Regions from separate parts of the Pseudoalteromonas sp. XMcav1-K genome, predicted to be linked through region 1. Evidence: predicted binding sites of a transcription regulator. Region 1 holds the regulator's gene; each other region holds the start of a gene.
What was found. The regulator ArgR, encoded in region 1, controls arginine synthesis, uptake and breakdown. The targets are predictions, from matches to a motif close to ANTGAATANNTATTCANT.
Positions count from the first base shown of each region.

Region 1 (4,876 bases):
TTAAAAGCAATTGCTGGCTTGTTGAAACCTAGCAAAGGCGATATTTCGATTGCGCAAGTTGCGGTTAACGGTGATTCGCTTTATGTGCCGCCACAAGAGCGCAATATCGGTATGATGTTTCAAGACTATGCGTTGTTTCCTCATTTAACCGTTGAGCAAAACATTGCGTTTGGCTTACACAAAGAATCCTCGAGTGTACGCAACGAGCGTGTTAAAGAAATGCTGTCACTGATTAAGCTAGAGGCATTTGCCGAGCGATATCCTCACCAATTATCTGGTGGTCAGCAACAGCGCGTGGCCATTGCTCGCGCACTGGCATATAAACCGAGTTTATTATTGCTTGATGAACCATTTTCCAATATCGATCACCAAGTACGCTTTCAATTAATTGATGATATTCGCCGTATTATTAAAGATCAGCAAGTTTCCGCTATTTTTGTAACCCATTCCAAAGAGGAAGCTTTTGCCTTTGCTGATAAATTGGCGATCATGGAAGAGGGCAAAATTGCACAATTGGGCACAGCAGAAGCACTTTATCGCAAACCTGCGACAAAAGGTGTTGCGGCATTTTTAAGTGCTGGTATTTTTATCGATGCAGAAGCGACATCGAGCACTGAATTTAAAACTGAGTTTGGTACCATTACTTCACTTGAACCTGTTACCAATGACCAAAATGAAGTGTCAGGAAAAGGCTGTATATACTTAAAGCCTCAATATTTAACTTTAAGCGAAAACGAACAAGGAGTAGGCGAGTTTGTTGCGAGCCGTTTTGTTGGTAACCGCTATTTATGTCGTGTAAAACTAGGGCAACAAGAACTTGAAATTCCATGCGCGCAACATCAGCGCTATGCTTATGGTCAGCGATTAGCTATTGATGTTCGTCCGCATTTGGTTAATTATTTCGCTTATACTAATAACAATTAAGTAGGAAACCCGCTATGCCACAAGCGCAATCAGGAGTTTGTGCTGAAGCCAATTTACATGGTGTGCATTTATTTTTAAATGTATTAGATGGCCAAGAACTCAGCTTGTCGAAAAAATTGGCAAGTATTATTGATATGCAAGAGCGGTTTGATCACGAATTTTCAGAAGCGCTTGTGTCGTGTGTTGTGGCGATAGGTTCGCAATTCTGGCCACATATTTACCCCAGTAAAATGCCAAAAACCTTGGCAGGCTTTCCACAATTTGAACATATTGAGCATGCTACGCCGTCACGTCCAATAGATTTAATGATTCAAATTAGGGCAGATCGTCTTGATGTAGTTCATTTGTTTGTGATGGAAGTGATTGAATTACTGAGTGGTGATATTGAGCTGATTGACCAAGTTAAGTGTTTTCATTATTTAGATGGTCGTGACCTAAATGGCTTTATTTATGGTGTTGCCAATCCCCATGGTCGCAAAAAGCAGCTTGTTGCTTTAGTGGGGGATGAAGACGTTGCATTTTCTGCAGGCAGTTATATTCATGTGCAGCGTTATCGTTATGATTTAAAGGCATGGCAAGAAATCTCAAAAGCTGAACAAGAAATTGTAATGGGTCGAATGGCTAATTCTAACCAAGCGGTTAGCTGCGCTCCGGAAAACAGTCATAGTGCTCGTACAGAGCTTTACGATGACCATGGCAATGCATTATTTTTAAATCAAGGCATGCCATTTGCTGATATTAACCAACAGGGCTTTTTATTTATTAGCTGTGCAAACAATGGCTATGCGTTTCAAACGCTTCTCAAACACCGTTTAGGCTACATTGATGATAATGGCCCAGATATGTGGCTGGAGTTTGCGAAAAGTGATTTTGGTGCGGCATTTTTTGCACCATCAGTGAATATGCTAAGGGAGTTAGCAAGGTAGCAGAGAGTTCATCAATGAGGATGAACTCTCAAAAATAGAGTTACACGTTTTCAAATAAGTTTTTTACGCGTTCAAGCGTGACATCAATTTCTGAAATTTTTGCTGGCGCAATAAAAATCGTATCATCACCGGCAATAGTGCCTAACACACCGTCTGCTTTGCCAAGTGAATCAAGCAAACGTGCAATTAGTTGTGCAGCACCTGGGCTGGTACGAATGATGATCATCATTTCGTTATGCATAATATCAATTACCAGTTGGCGCAGCGGACTTTTCGCTGTCGGTACACCCATTTCTGCAGGTAAACAATACACCATCTCTTGTTTTGCATTACGTGTACGTACAGCACCAAATTTACTTAACATGCGAGACACTTTGCTCTGACTAATATTGTCAAAACCCATGTCTTTTAAGGCATCAACAATCTCGCCTTGTGAACCAAAGTTTTCTTCTTTTAAAAGGGCTTTGAACGCTTTAACCAGCGCTTCTTGTTTATCTTGTATTTGCATGTGAACGGGCTGTTTAACCAATTGATGAACGTTACCTTAAATTTTACACAAGTTAGGGTTAAATGCATTAATAAAATCGTCATCTTAATTCAATTAGAGTTGAATTAATCTCAATGAAAACGCGATTTTTTTAATTGATAGCGTTGTCAACTAATCTAGTCGGATAAAGTTTACAACTATGGTCGAGATTTATATAAAAAATACCTGTTTTATTTGTTTTTATGCGCACTTTTCATTATCTTTATGGCACTTTTTTAAATACCTACCTCTAATCACGGAGAATTCACATGAAAGTTGCAGTTTTAGGCGCAGCTGGTGGTATCGGCCAGGCCCTTTCTTTATTACTTAAAACACAATTACCAGCTGGTTCTGAGCTATCGTTATACGATGTAGCGCCAGTTGTTCCAGGTGTTGCTGTTGACCTATCACATATCCCAACTGCAGTTAAAGTTGAAGGTTTTGGTAAAGACGATTTAGATGCAGCACTTGCTGGCGCAGATATCGTAATTATTCCAGCAGGTATGCCACGTAAGCCGGGTATGGACCGAGCAGACTTATTCAATGTTAATGCAAGCATTGTTAAAACACTTGCTGAAGGCATTGTTAAAAACTGTCCTAAGGCGCTTGTAGGTGTTATCACTAACCCTGTAAACGGCACTGTACCAATCGTTGCTGAAGTATTCAAAAAGGCAGGTACTTACGAAGCTAACCGTGTATTCGGTGTTACAACGCTAGACGTTATCCGTTCAGAAGCGTTCATCGCTGAACTTAAAGGCGTAGACGTTGCTTCTGTTAAAGTACCAGTAATCGGTGGTCACTCAGGTACAACTATTCTTCCACTTCTTTCACAAGTTGAAGGTGTTGAGTTCACAGCAGAAGAAGTTGAAGCACTTACTCCACGTATTCAAAACGCAGGTACTGAAGTTGTTAACGCAAAAGCGGGGGGCGGTTCAGCGACACTTTCAATGGGCGCAGCAGCTGCACGTTTCACTCAGTCTTTAGTTAAAGGCTTACAAGGTGAAGAAGGTGTTATCGACTACGCATACGTTGCAATCGACGGTGGTGACGCTGCATACTTCGCACACCCTGTACGTTTAGGCAAAAACGGTGTTGAAGAAATCCTTTCTTACGGTGAGCTTAGCGCATTCGAAGAGAAAGCAAAGAACGACATGCTTGAAACGCTTAACAAAGACATTCAAGAAGGTATCGACTTCATCAACGGTTAATCGCGTTGAGAAAAGATTAAAAAAGGCCGCAATTGCGGCCTTTTTTGTTTTTAGCTATCAATAAAAAAGGCGCTTATTGCGCCTTTTCATGGTAAGAAACATTAACCTTGTTTGCTTGCAACCCAATCGTTTACAAAGCCTTCAAGAGTATTAAGTGGCACAGGACCGCTCTTAAGCACTACATCGTGGAATTCACGAATATCGAACTTTTCACCAAGTTGCTTCTTCGCACTTTCACGTAATTCTACAATCTTGATCATACCGATTTTGTACGCCGTTGCTTGTGATGGCATTACAATGTGACGCTCTACCATCTTAACGCCGTCTGAGGTTGCATTTGGCGTGTTATTTACGTAGTAGTCGATACCTTGTTGACGCGTCCACTTCATCGCGTGAATACCTGTATCTACTACTAAGCGACATGCACGCCATAACTCCATCGCTAAACGACCAAAGTCTGAGTAAGGATCTTCGTATAAGCCCATTTCTTTAGGCACCATTTCAGAGTATAAACCCCAGCCTTCAACGTATGCTGTGTAACCGCCAAATTTACGGAATTTAGGAACGCCTTCAAGCTCTTGCGCGATAGCAATTTGCATGTGGTGGCCTGGAATACCTTCATGGTAAGCAAGCGCTTCCATTTGGTAAGTTGGCATCGCTTCCATATCGTACAGGTTGGCATAGTAAATACCAGGGCGTGAGCCATCTGGCGCAGGTTGCTGGTAAAACGCTTTACCTGCTGCTTTTTCACGGAATGCTTCAACACGTTTTACAATCATGTCGGCTTTTGGCTTAACGATAAATAACTCATCAAGGCGCGATTTCATGTTATCGATCATTGCCGTCGCATCAGCAAGGTACTTTGCTTTACCTTCTTCCGTGTTTGGCAAGTAGAACTGCTTGTCGGTTTTCATGAACTCCATGAACGCTTTTAAGTCGCCTTTAAAGCCAACTTTATCTTTGATTTCACGCATTTCATCATGAATACGTGCAACTTCAGCTAAACCAATCGCGTGAATTTCTTTTGCCGTAAGATCGGTTGTTGTCGTGCGTGCTAATGCATTGTTGTAGTATGCTTCACCTTGCGGGAACTTCCAAGCACCATCGCGGTTATCAGCGCGAGATTCTAAACCAATTAAGTAGCTGATAAGTGATTCATAGGCAGGACCAACTGCAGTTTTAAGCGCATTTGTTGCATCAGTGATAAGAGCGTCTTTTTCAGCTTGTGCGATTTCTAACTTTGCCACTTTGCGTTTAAAGTCAGCAAGCAGGGTTGAATCTTCACCAGTTGT
Region 1 covers NZ_JBIPJE010000012.1:11,778-16,653, forward strand. The annotation lists gene ACHSBP_RS00430 (ABC transporter ATP-binding protein) at 1-924, shown strand, start outside; gene ACHSBP_RS00435 (Dyp-type peroxidase) at 939-1,850, shown strand; gene argR (transcriptional regulator ArgR) at 1,891-2,358, opposite strand; gene mdh (malate dehydrogenase) at 2,646-3,584, shown strand; gene ACHSBP_RS00450 (DUF885 domain-containing protein) at 3,686-4,876, opposite strand, start outside.

Region 2 (4,876 bases), on a different contig from region 1:
AACACACTAATGCATGTAACAAATGCACATGCTGGATCAGTTTTAATTGCCCTTCTTCACTCAATTCTTTAATACCAAACTTGTGTTCGAAGTGCTTTATCACTTCAGGCAGCTCTAGTTCAACCGCTAAGCGATATGGTGTAAGGCCATCGCTGTCTTTTTGATGATAATTTACGCCACCGTTAAGCGCTTTACTAATAATATCCAAACTGCGAGCTCGCACCGCAAAATGCAGCAAGTTATTACCTTTTAAGTCGCATTCACTTGCACGTTCTTTGCTTAGCAAAGCATCAAATACATTTGCAAAGCCTTGCTTAGCTGACCAAATTAAGGCAGTTAAACCATCTTCATCAGTGATCTGCCCTTTTGCCCCCTGCTCGATAAATCGCATACATAAGCTTTGTTTAGCATCAGGCTGTGAAATATGAGATAGCAGCGCGCGCTCTAACAAACGGTTATCAACTTCGCCATCAGAGAGTGCAAGCAACAAATCAAAAAAGTCTTCGCCTTGACGCAATCTATCGGCGATTTCTTCTGCCAATACATTGGTATCGCCAGTTACATTACTTTTAATAAAGGGTAAGGCAACTTCACGAAAATCATCATCCGCCCAAATCGCTAACACATCGTCGTGTGATAACGGCATGCCGAGGTTTAAAAACTGCTGAAACAACTTAAAGAAACGCAAGTGCATACACAGTGAGGTAAGTGTTAGCTCACTTTGCATTGCAACCTGATTGCCAATCGCTGCGTATTGGTCGATTCGTGATAACAAGAGTTCGCTTATTGCTTCTTTGCTGTTGAGTTGCAGATGTAAATGCGCAATAGCCGATTCAATATACTGCTGAGCATTATCATCGTATTCAAATATATGCTGATAGAAACATTGCTCAAATGGCTCTGCCGGCTTTAACCACAATAAATAATACAGTGGTGGTAGCACGCTGGTGCTGATCCCTTGCGCGTCTTTGGTCTCTTCGCATTTCGGCCAAGCTTCAAGGGCATCCAAAATAAATGCGCCATTTTGCTCTAACAAACCTTTTAATAAAAGTGGATAAGCCTCAGGCCAAACTAATACTCGCTCAAGTGACAACGCAGTGCTCCAGAATAAAATGTAATTACGCGAAACGCGCTAATAGTAACAACTATTTAATTGATGAAAAAGAACTTATTAAGTTCCATTTACTGGGTTAAAATTAAAGAAATTCACAACTTTTAGGCAAATCTATGAGCATCTGGGCCACAATCTTAATAATCGCAATTGTGCTTGGCGTGATTTGGAGCAATATCGCTTTACTAAAGCATTCCGCAAAAATGGATATGAAAAACTTTAATCAAGATCCGATAGAAAAAGCTCGCCGCTCATTAGAAGAAAAACAGCGAGCCGAAAAAGATCAAGAAAATTAACCTACTAGCCAATGTCCCATTAAGGCGATTACCGGTAGCGTTACTAATGTACGTAAAATAAAAATCATAAATAACTCAAAGATATTTACTGGAATTTTGCTACCTAGTAACAGTGCACCCACTTCAGACATGTAAATCAACTGGGTTACACTCATTGCCGCAACCACAAAACGCGTCAGTTCACTGTTAATATTTTGCGCCGCCAAAATTGATGGAATAAACATGTCGGCAAAGCCAACAACCACAGTTTGCGCAGCCTTTTCAGCTTCCGGAATTTGCATCAGTTCAAACAGTGGAATAAACGGTGTGCCTAACCATTGAAATACTGGCGTATATTCAGCAATCACAAGAGCAATCGTACCGATCGCCATAACGACTGGCAGTACCGCAAACACCATATCAACGGCATTTTTTAAACCATCAATAAGCGTTTCTTTAATTGTTTGTGCATGACGTGCTTTATCAAGTGCTACATCAAGTGAATGTTTAAACAAGGTTTTCCCTTCAGGTAATGCCTCTGGATTACCTTTTACTTCTTCACCATCAATGTATATGTCTTTTTTGAATCTAAGTGGTGGCAAGCGCGGAACAATCAGTGCAGCGGCAATACCCGCCATACAAACAGTAAGGTAAAACGGTGCAAATAAATGCGCCAATTTTACTTGACCAATAACCACCAAACAAAAGGTAATTGAAACCGCCGAGAAAGTTGTACCAATAATCGCCGCTTCACGCTGTGTATAATGTTTTTCTTCATACTGCTTCGCAGTCATTAAAATACCCACACTGCCGTCACCTAACCAAGAGGCAACACAGTTAACGGCACTGCGACCCGGTACACCAAAAAGTGGACGCATTACTTTAGTCAGTAACGTACCGACTAATTCAAGCAAACCGAAATTAAGCAATAAAGGCAGTAATAAACCAGCTAAAATAAATACCGAAAATAGAATTGGCATCAACTCGTGCAGTACCAAGCCACCAACTGCGTCTGAGTGAATCTCAATTTTGGTATCACCAATCGAAAACGTACCGACTTTTAAGTACGCCATTAGCACAAAAATAGCGCCTAACGTACGTGCCACAAGCCAAATCGGGCTAACAATCAGTAAGTGACGAACAAAGCTACCCGCTTTTAAAAACTTTGGTTTAAATAGCGTAGCTAAGCCCGATATTACTGCCATTGACACAATTACCGATGTCACAATAAGCGTAATTGAGTGTGCTAACGCGCCTTTTAATTCCTTAGCCAATATCGCTATGGGGATAGTGAATTCGCCACCATAGTTAATCGGTGTCATAAATAAAAACACGCCTATTAATGACGGAATAAGGAAAATCATTATGGTCGCAAAATTACTGCGTGGTGCAGTCGATTGATTAGCTTCCAAACTCATACTTGTTACCTTTAAAGTGATAGCGGTAAATTGATTTGCATATCTTTGCCAACAAAATGCATAACCATTTACTTATTTGCTATTTTAATCGCTACTTTTCTATCGTTTAAAAGCAAAAAAGAGCCGAGGGCTCTTTTTTGCTAATCCAATTTTATAAATTATTGAACGGTTACACCGCGCTCTTTTAGCATGGCTAAAATAACTTGTAGTGTATCGCTTAACGTGCCCGGCTCTAATGTTTCACCCTCAGCATCAAGCCAAGTAATTGATGTGCCACCGGTCTTCGTTTCAGCAACCAATAATTGATACTGACCTGCTTCAAGTGGCAGTTTACGAACGTCATCACCCCAAATTGAATCCCAAACGCTTTCATCTGGTGTTTCGTACGTGGCGAAAATTAAGTTACGAGATTGCTCGATTTCATCAATATTGAAACCAACGCGCTCTAAGAAGCTTGGGAAGCGCTCAAAAATAGCACGTGCTTTTTGCTCAGTTACAAACGCCGCGTTACCTTTGTCATCAAAACCCATTTGCAACGATACAATGCCGCGAGCTTTGTTTAATTCAACCATTAACTGTCGGTAGTTAAAGTCAAACTGACCAATAAATTCATTTAGCGCCGCCACTTCTAAACGCTGCTGCAGTACCGCTGTCAACTCGTCGTATTTCGATTCAAAATCAACTAATTCAACCTTTACCGATGCGGTACGTTTATGCTCTTCAGTTTCAACGATAAACTTAAATTTTTGACGGCTTAATTCGCGCTCTTCTTCCCACCACCAAACATCAATTGGTTCTTCAATTGTATGCCAGTTAGTCACTACGAAATTGTCAGCTTTATTTTCTGTGGTAACTTGGCGCTCAACGAATAAATCGTCAATCGCTTGCCAAATAAAACTTTCTAAATCTTGAATACCTTCGTTTTTATCGAAGAAAATGCGCGACTCTTTATCACCTTCGTTAATCCATGAACCTTGTGCAAAAGTAAGCACTTGAGCCGGTGCTTTTACCAGATATAACGCACTTTCTTCAGCTGATGTATATTGTGCCGAGTCAAGATCGTAGGCAGGATCTTTGTATGGTTTTGTCAGGTTACCTGGCACTTTAAGTTCATCATTAACACGGTAATTGCGTTTATGATGCGAATCATTGGTGAAAACAGAACAAGCAGTAATCGCCATTGAGATAGCGACAACCAATGAATTTCGGATCCAATACTGCACAAATTTCTCCTTGGTGTGCTCTTTATTATTTGCTTGATTTGACGCAGCACACACTGTTTGGTTCATAATATTATTCTCAAAATTGCCGCCTATGTTACTTTTACTAAGGACCAAACACAAGAAACCACCACCCTATCTTTAGTTTATTCTTAACAATTCGCTATAATTTTCACCACATCATATATTTACATGGTTGAACCCATTTAAATTTGCTAAAATTCGCGGCCACGTTATTAACCCATTGAGACTAAAAATGACGTTAAACACTGGAAATCAACTTGTTGTTACTGCCATCGGTGAAGATCGCCCAGGCATAGTGAGTGAGCTTACCAAGCTAGTAAGTGAAACTAATTGCAATATTATTGATAGCCGCATTGCCATTTTAGGCAATGAATTCACCTTTATAATGTTGCTTGAAGGCGATATTTCTGCCATTAGTCGTGTTGAATATAATATTCCGACAAAAAGCGTTGAGCTTGGTTTATTAACCATGATGAAACGCACCAGCCAACATCAGGAAAAACAGTATAAAGCAGGTTATAAACTCACCTACCACGGCCCTGATACGCCGGGCACACTAAGCAAAGTGACGCAATTAATGGCTGACTACCAAGTAAATATTGCAGCACTTAAATCCGATAGTGTAGAACAAGATGGTGATGTGGTAATGCGCTCGGAAATTGACATTAATTTCTCGCGTGACGTGGATGAAGCTGAATTTAAACATCAACTTGAGATCATTTTTTCAAAGTCTAACGTAGAACACATTTTAAAACGGATTCGATAGGAAATTATAATATGAATACGCTTCAAGCTGGCGATAAAGCACCGCTATTCTCACTTGCCGAT
Region 2 covers NZ_JBIPJE010000028.1:74,221-79,096, reverse strand. The annotation lists gene ACHSBP_RS03900 (ankyrin repeat domain-containing protein) at 1-1,093, opposite strand, end outside; gene ACHSBP_RS03895 (DUF2897 family protein) at 1,228-1,407, shown strand; gene ACHSBP_RS03890 (YjiH family protein) at 1,404-2,804, opposite strand; gene bamC (outer membrane protein assembly factor BamC) at 2,963-4,093, opposite strand; gene ACHSBP_RS03880 (glycine cleavage system protein R) at 4,281-4,814, shown strand; gene bcp (thioredoxin-dependent thiol peroxidase) at 4,826-4,876, shown strand, end outside.
Region 2: the regulator ArgR is predicted to act here: its motif matches at 2,860-2,877, upstream of ACHSBP_RS03890 (YjiH family protein).

Region 3 (4,876 bases), on a different contig from region 1:
GGCAAGTTTAGACGCTAAGAAGATAGCCGTTGGACCATCTGCACCACCAATAATGGCAATTGCCGATGCATCTTGTAGCGTAAATTCAAAACCTGGAATGTAGTTTAAGAAAATCGCGCCAAATAAGGTGGCAAAAATTCCAAATTGTGCCGCTGCACCTAACAGCAACATTTTAGGGTTAGCAATCAATGCACTAAAGTCAGTAAGCGCGCCTACTCCCATAAAAATAAGCAGCGGGAACACCCCTGAATCAATACCAATTTTATACACGTAGTACAGCAATCCACCGGCTTCTGATAACCCAGCTAGTGGAATGTTGGTTAAGATTGCCCCAAAACCAATAGGCACTAATAACAATGGCTCAAAGTTGCGCACAATTGCAAGGTACAGTAACAGTGCGCCAACCAGCATCATAATCAGCTGAGGAAGTTCTAAGTTGGCAATACCTGTGGCTTGCCATAAGGTTATTAAGTTTTCCATTACAACTCCCCAACCTTTACGCTAGCGACAATAAAGGTTCGCCAGTTGCAACTGAATCCCCTTCAGATACAAATATTTCTGCGATAGTGCCATCTTTAGCTGCACGAACTTCAGTTTCCATTTTCATCGCTTCCATAATGATCACAACGTCGCCTTTCGCCACTTTTTGACCAGGCTTGGCATTCACTTTAAAAATATTGCCAGACAGCGGAGAATTTAGCGTTTCGGCAGCATCAACAGAAGTTGATTGAGGTAATACATCTGTGTGTTGGCTCGATGCACTTGGTGCTGGCTGAATATTGGTAAGTTCACCACTTGGGGCAACACTTACTGCATACACTTTGCCATCAACGCTGATGCTGTAATGCTCTGTTTTACCACTTGGTTTTGGCGCAGGTACCTGCTCGGTAGGCAGTGGCTCATTACTTGGTGCTGGCTCAAATGCCTCAGGATTATTTCTGTTTTTCAGATATTTCAAACCAATTTGCGGAAATAATGCATACGTTAATACATCATCAATCACATCATCAGCTAAATCTAATTTATCTTTTTGTGCAATTTCATCAAGCTCTTGCTCTAATTTACTGAGTTCTGGTTCAATTTGATCTGCAGGGCGACACGTGATTGGCTCTGCGCCATCAAGTACACGCTCTTGCAATTCTTTATTTACTGGCGCAGGGGTAGAACCGTATTCGCCTTTAAGCACACCAGCGGTCTCTTTGGTGATTGACTTGTAACGTTCACCGGTTAAAACATTTAACACTGCTTGGGTACCAACAATTTGCGATGTAGGTGTAACAAGCGGTAAAAAGCCAAGATCTTCACGCACTTTAGGAATTTCCAACAATACATCGTCTAATTTATCGTCAGCGCCTTGTTCTTTAAGCTGATTTTCCATATTTGTTAACATGCCACCTGGCACTTGCGCTAACAAAATACGGCCATCAACGCCTTTTAGACTGCCTTCGAACTTAGCGTATTTCTTACGTACGTCTCTATAGTACGCAGCAATTTCTTCCAGTAAGTTCATATCAAGGCCGGTTGCACGGTCAGTATTCTCTACGATTGATACAATCGTTTCAGTAGCGCTGTGACCATAGGTCATACTCATACTTGAGATTGCTGTATCAAGCATATCAATACCAGCATCAATCGCCTTTTGATACGTTGCGGTGCTTAGTCCGGTAGTTGCGTGACATTGCATTGCGATTGGTACAGCAACGGTCTCTTTTAAACCGGTAATTAGTTTTTCTGCATCGTACGGATTAAGCAGACCCGCCATATCTTTAATACAAATAGAGTGAACGCCTAAATCTTCCAATTGTTTTGCTTGATCAAGCCACATTTGCAGATTGTGCACAGGGCTAACTGTGTATGAGATTGTACCTTGTGCATGTGCCCCTACTTTTACCGCCGACTTAATAGCAGTTTCTAAATTACGCACATCATTCATTGCATCAAAAATACGAAAAACGTCGACACCGTTTTTATGTGCTCGTTCAACAAAACGCTCTACCACGTCATCAGCATAATGACGGTAACCTAATAAGTTTTGACCACGAAGCAACATTTGCTGTTTGGTATTCGGCATTGCCGCTTTTAACGCACGAATGCGGTGCCAAGGATCTTCACCTAAATAACGAATACATGCGTCAAACGTCGCCCCGCCCCACGATTCCATTGACCAATAACCTACTTTATCTAGCTTTTCAGCAATTGGTAACATATCTTCTAAGCGTAAACGGGTCGCGAGTAATGACTGGTGTGCATCGCGCAGTACTAATTCGGTTAATTTTAGTTGTGACATGATTTGGCCCCTTCTTATTATTGCTTTTCGCGGTATTGCTTAACTGCCGCGGCAATCGCAGCTACGTGGCTTGTTGGTACTTGATTCCCAGATAATTTAACTGGATTTGGCGTTACCTCAGGCGTTTGAAAATTCGCAAGTACTTTAGACATTGCTTTGATGGTAAAAATTAGTATCGTCAAAAAGACAAATACCACCACCATACCTGTAAACATTAAAACAGCCGCCTCTAACAGCAATTCTGATACGTCCATTCCCCACCTCAATCAAGAATTTTTAGTTAAATATTTTTAATAACTATTCAAAATTGGCAATCAATATTGATCACTTAAACTTAGTTGTCAATTGGTAAAACCAATTCACAACACTATACATTATTAAACACTCCATTAACAATAGGCTAAAAAGATGACAAACATGAGCTTATTTCATGACTTATTTTGCCCCATGATTAGTCATACTTAACTAGCTAGGCAATAGAAATTAAACACCTAGCGTTATAATCAAATCAGTCTATTCGGAATGAGTTATTCTAGAAATAACACATCAAATTGGTAAGACCAATTTTTATGTTCTAACTTATACTGTTCGATAAGAATGGTTATTCAAATTCAAAGTACACTTTACGTTAACGTAAAGTAACAATGAAAAGCGCTTGAAAATAGGCAATTTAGCCAGATACATTTGTGACTGATTTGAGATTTGAGATTTGAGATTTGAGATTTGAGATTTGAGATTTGAGATTTGAGATTTGAGATTTGAGATTTGAGATTTGAGATTTGAGAAAGAGAATAACTGAATTTCACATATCGGCAACCACTCAAAATTGGTTAATGTCTCCTAAAATAAATGGTCGACGCGGGACTTATTTACCTAAAAGAGTGAACCTCCGACCGCCTGGTTCGTAGCCAGATACTCTATCCAGCAGGGCTACGCGTTTACAGTTTCGTTTCATTGAATTTCAGACATAAAAAAACCGACGCTCAATGGTTGTTCTCACTTCATAAGAAGTGGCGGACGCGGGACTTATTTACCTAAAAGAATGAACCTCCGACCGCCTGGTTCGTAGCCAGGTACTCTATCCAGCTGAGCTACGCGTCCGCAGTATACTTTAGTTTTTACATCTAACACTGATGTTTACGAACCTTGTTCGTAGCCAACTCGATCTAGGTATAAATAAGTAATGAATTTTAGGCACCAAAAAACCGACGCTCAATGGTTGATGTCACTTCAGAAGAAGTGGCGGACGCGGGACTTATTTACCTAAAAGAATGAACCTCTGACCGCCTGGTTCGTAGCCGGTACTCTATCCAGCAGGGCTACGCGTTTACAGTTTCGTTTCATTGAATTTCAGACATAAAAAAACCGACTTTCGTCGGTTGATATCACTTCATAAGAAGTGGCGGACGCGGGAGGATTCGAACCTCCGACCGCCTGGTTCGTAGCCAGGTACTCTATCCAGCTGAGCTACGCGTCCGCAGTATGCTTTAGTTTTTACATCTAACCCTGATGTTTGTTTCTATTAAATCATAGAGACAAAAAAACCGACGTTTGTCGGTTGATGTCACTTCAAAAGAAGTGGCGGACGCGGGAGGATTCGAACCTCCGACCGCCTGGTTCGTAGCCAGGTACTCTATCCAGCTGAGCTACGCGTCCGCGATATTTCTAATTTTACATCTTAGCCGATGACTATTTATTTAACCACTTTAGTAAAGTGGCGGACGCGGGAGGATTCGAACCTCCGACCGCCTGGTTCGTAGCCAGGTACTCTATCCAGCTGAGCTACGCGTCCGTGATATTTCTAACTTTACATCTTAGCCGATGACTATTTATTTAACCACTTTAGTAAAGTGGCGGACGCGGGAGGATTCGAACCTCCGACCGCCTGGTTCGTAGCCAGGTACTCTATCCAGCTGAGCTACGCGTCCTAAATTTTTAGTTTTTACATCTTACTCTGATGTACACGAACTTTGTTCGTAGCCAACTTAACTTAGATAAACTATCCAATTGTTCTACGAGCTCGTACAAGACATGGCGGAGAAGGAGGGATTCGAACCCTCGATAGGGCTACAAACCCTATACTCCCTTAGCAGGGGAGCGCCTTCGGCCACTCGGCCACCTCTCCGTCTTGTGGGTGCGTATATTAAAGCCTATTGAAAATAAGTCAAACAATTTTAGTCATATTTTTTCTGTTCGTTCACAGAATATGCAGTTTGCTTATTTTTGTAGCTAAGGCGGCTATAATATACAAGTTTTTGTATTAAGTAGCAGCCGAAACTGCTACTTAAATTTGCCTATTTTACACTTTCAATCCAGCTATCTAGTTTAGCTTCTAAAATCGGCATTGGCAGTGCACCATCAATTAGAATTTGTGTATGGAACGCTTTAATATCAAATTTGTCACCAAGCGCTGCTTTTGCTTTTTCACGAAGCTCGCGGATTTTAAATTCACCCAACTTATATGATAGCGCTTGACCAGGCCAACCGATATAACGCTCAACTTCTGAAATAATGTCACTTTCAGCCATAGATGAATTTGCTTTCATGTATTCAATACCCTGCTCACGAGTCCAACCTTTGGCATGGAAA
Region 3 covers NZ_JBIPJE010000029.1:21,446-26,321, forward strand. The annotation lists gene ACHSBP_RS04075 (sodium ion-translocating decarboxylase subunit beta) at 1-480, opposite strand, end outside; gene oadA (sodium-extruding oxaloacetate decarboxylase subunit alpha) at 497-2,287, opposite strand; gene ACHSBP_RS04085 (OadG family protein) at 2,305-2,541, opposite strand; tRNA gene ACHSBP_RS04090 (tRNA-Arg) at 3,688-3,764, opposite strand; tRNA gene ACHSBP_RS04095 (tRNA-Arg) at 3,867-3,943, opposite strand; tRNA gene ACHSBP_RS04100 (tRNA-Arg) at 4,003-4,079, opposite strand; tRNA gene ACHSBP_RS04105 (tRNA-Arg) at 4,139-4,215, opposite strand; tRNA gene ACHSBP_RS04110 (tRNA-Ser) at 4,320-4,412, opposite strand; gene ACHSBP_RS04115 (DUF885 domain-containing protein) at 4,582-4,876, opposite strand, start outside.
Region 3: the regulator ArgR is predicted to act here: its motif matches at 2,576-2,593, upstream of ACHSBP_RS04085 (OadG family protein).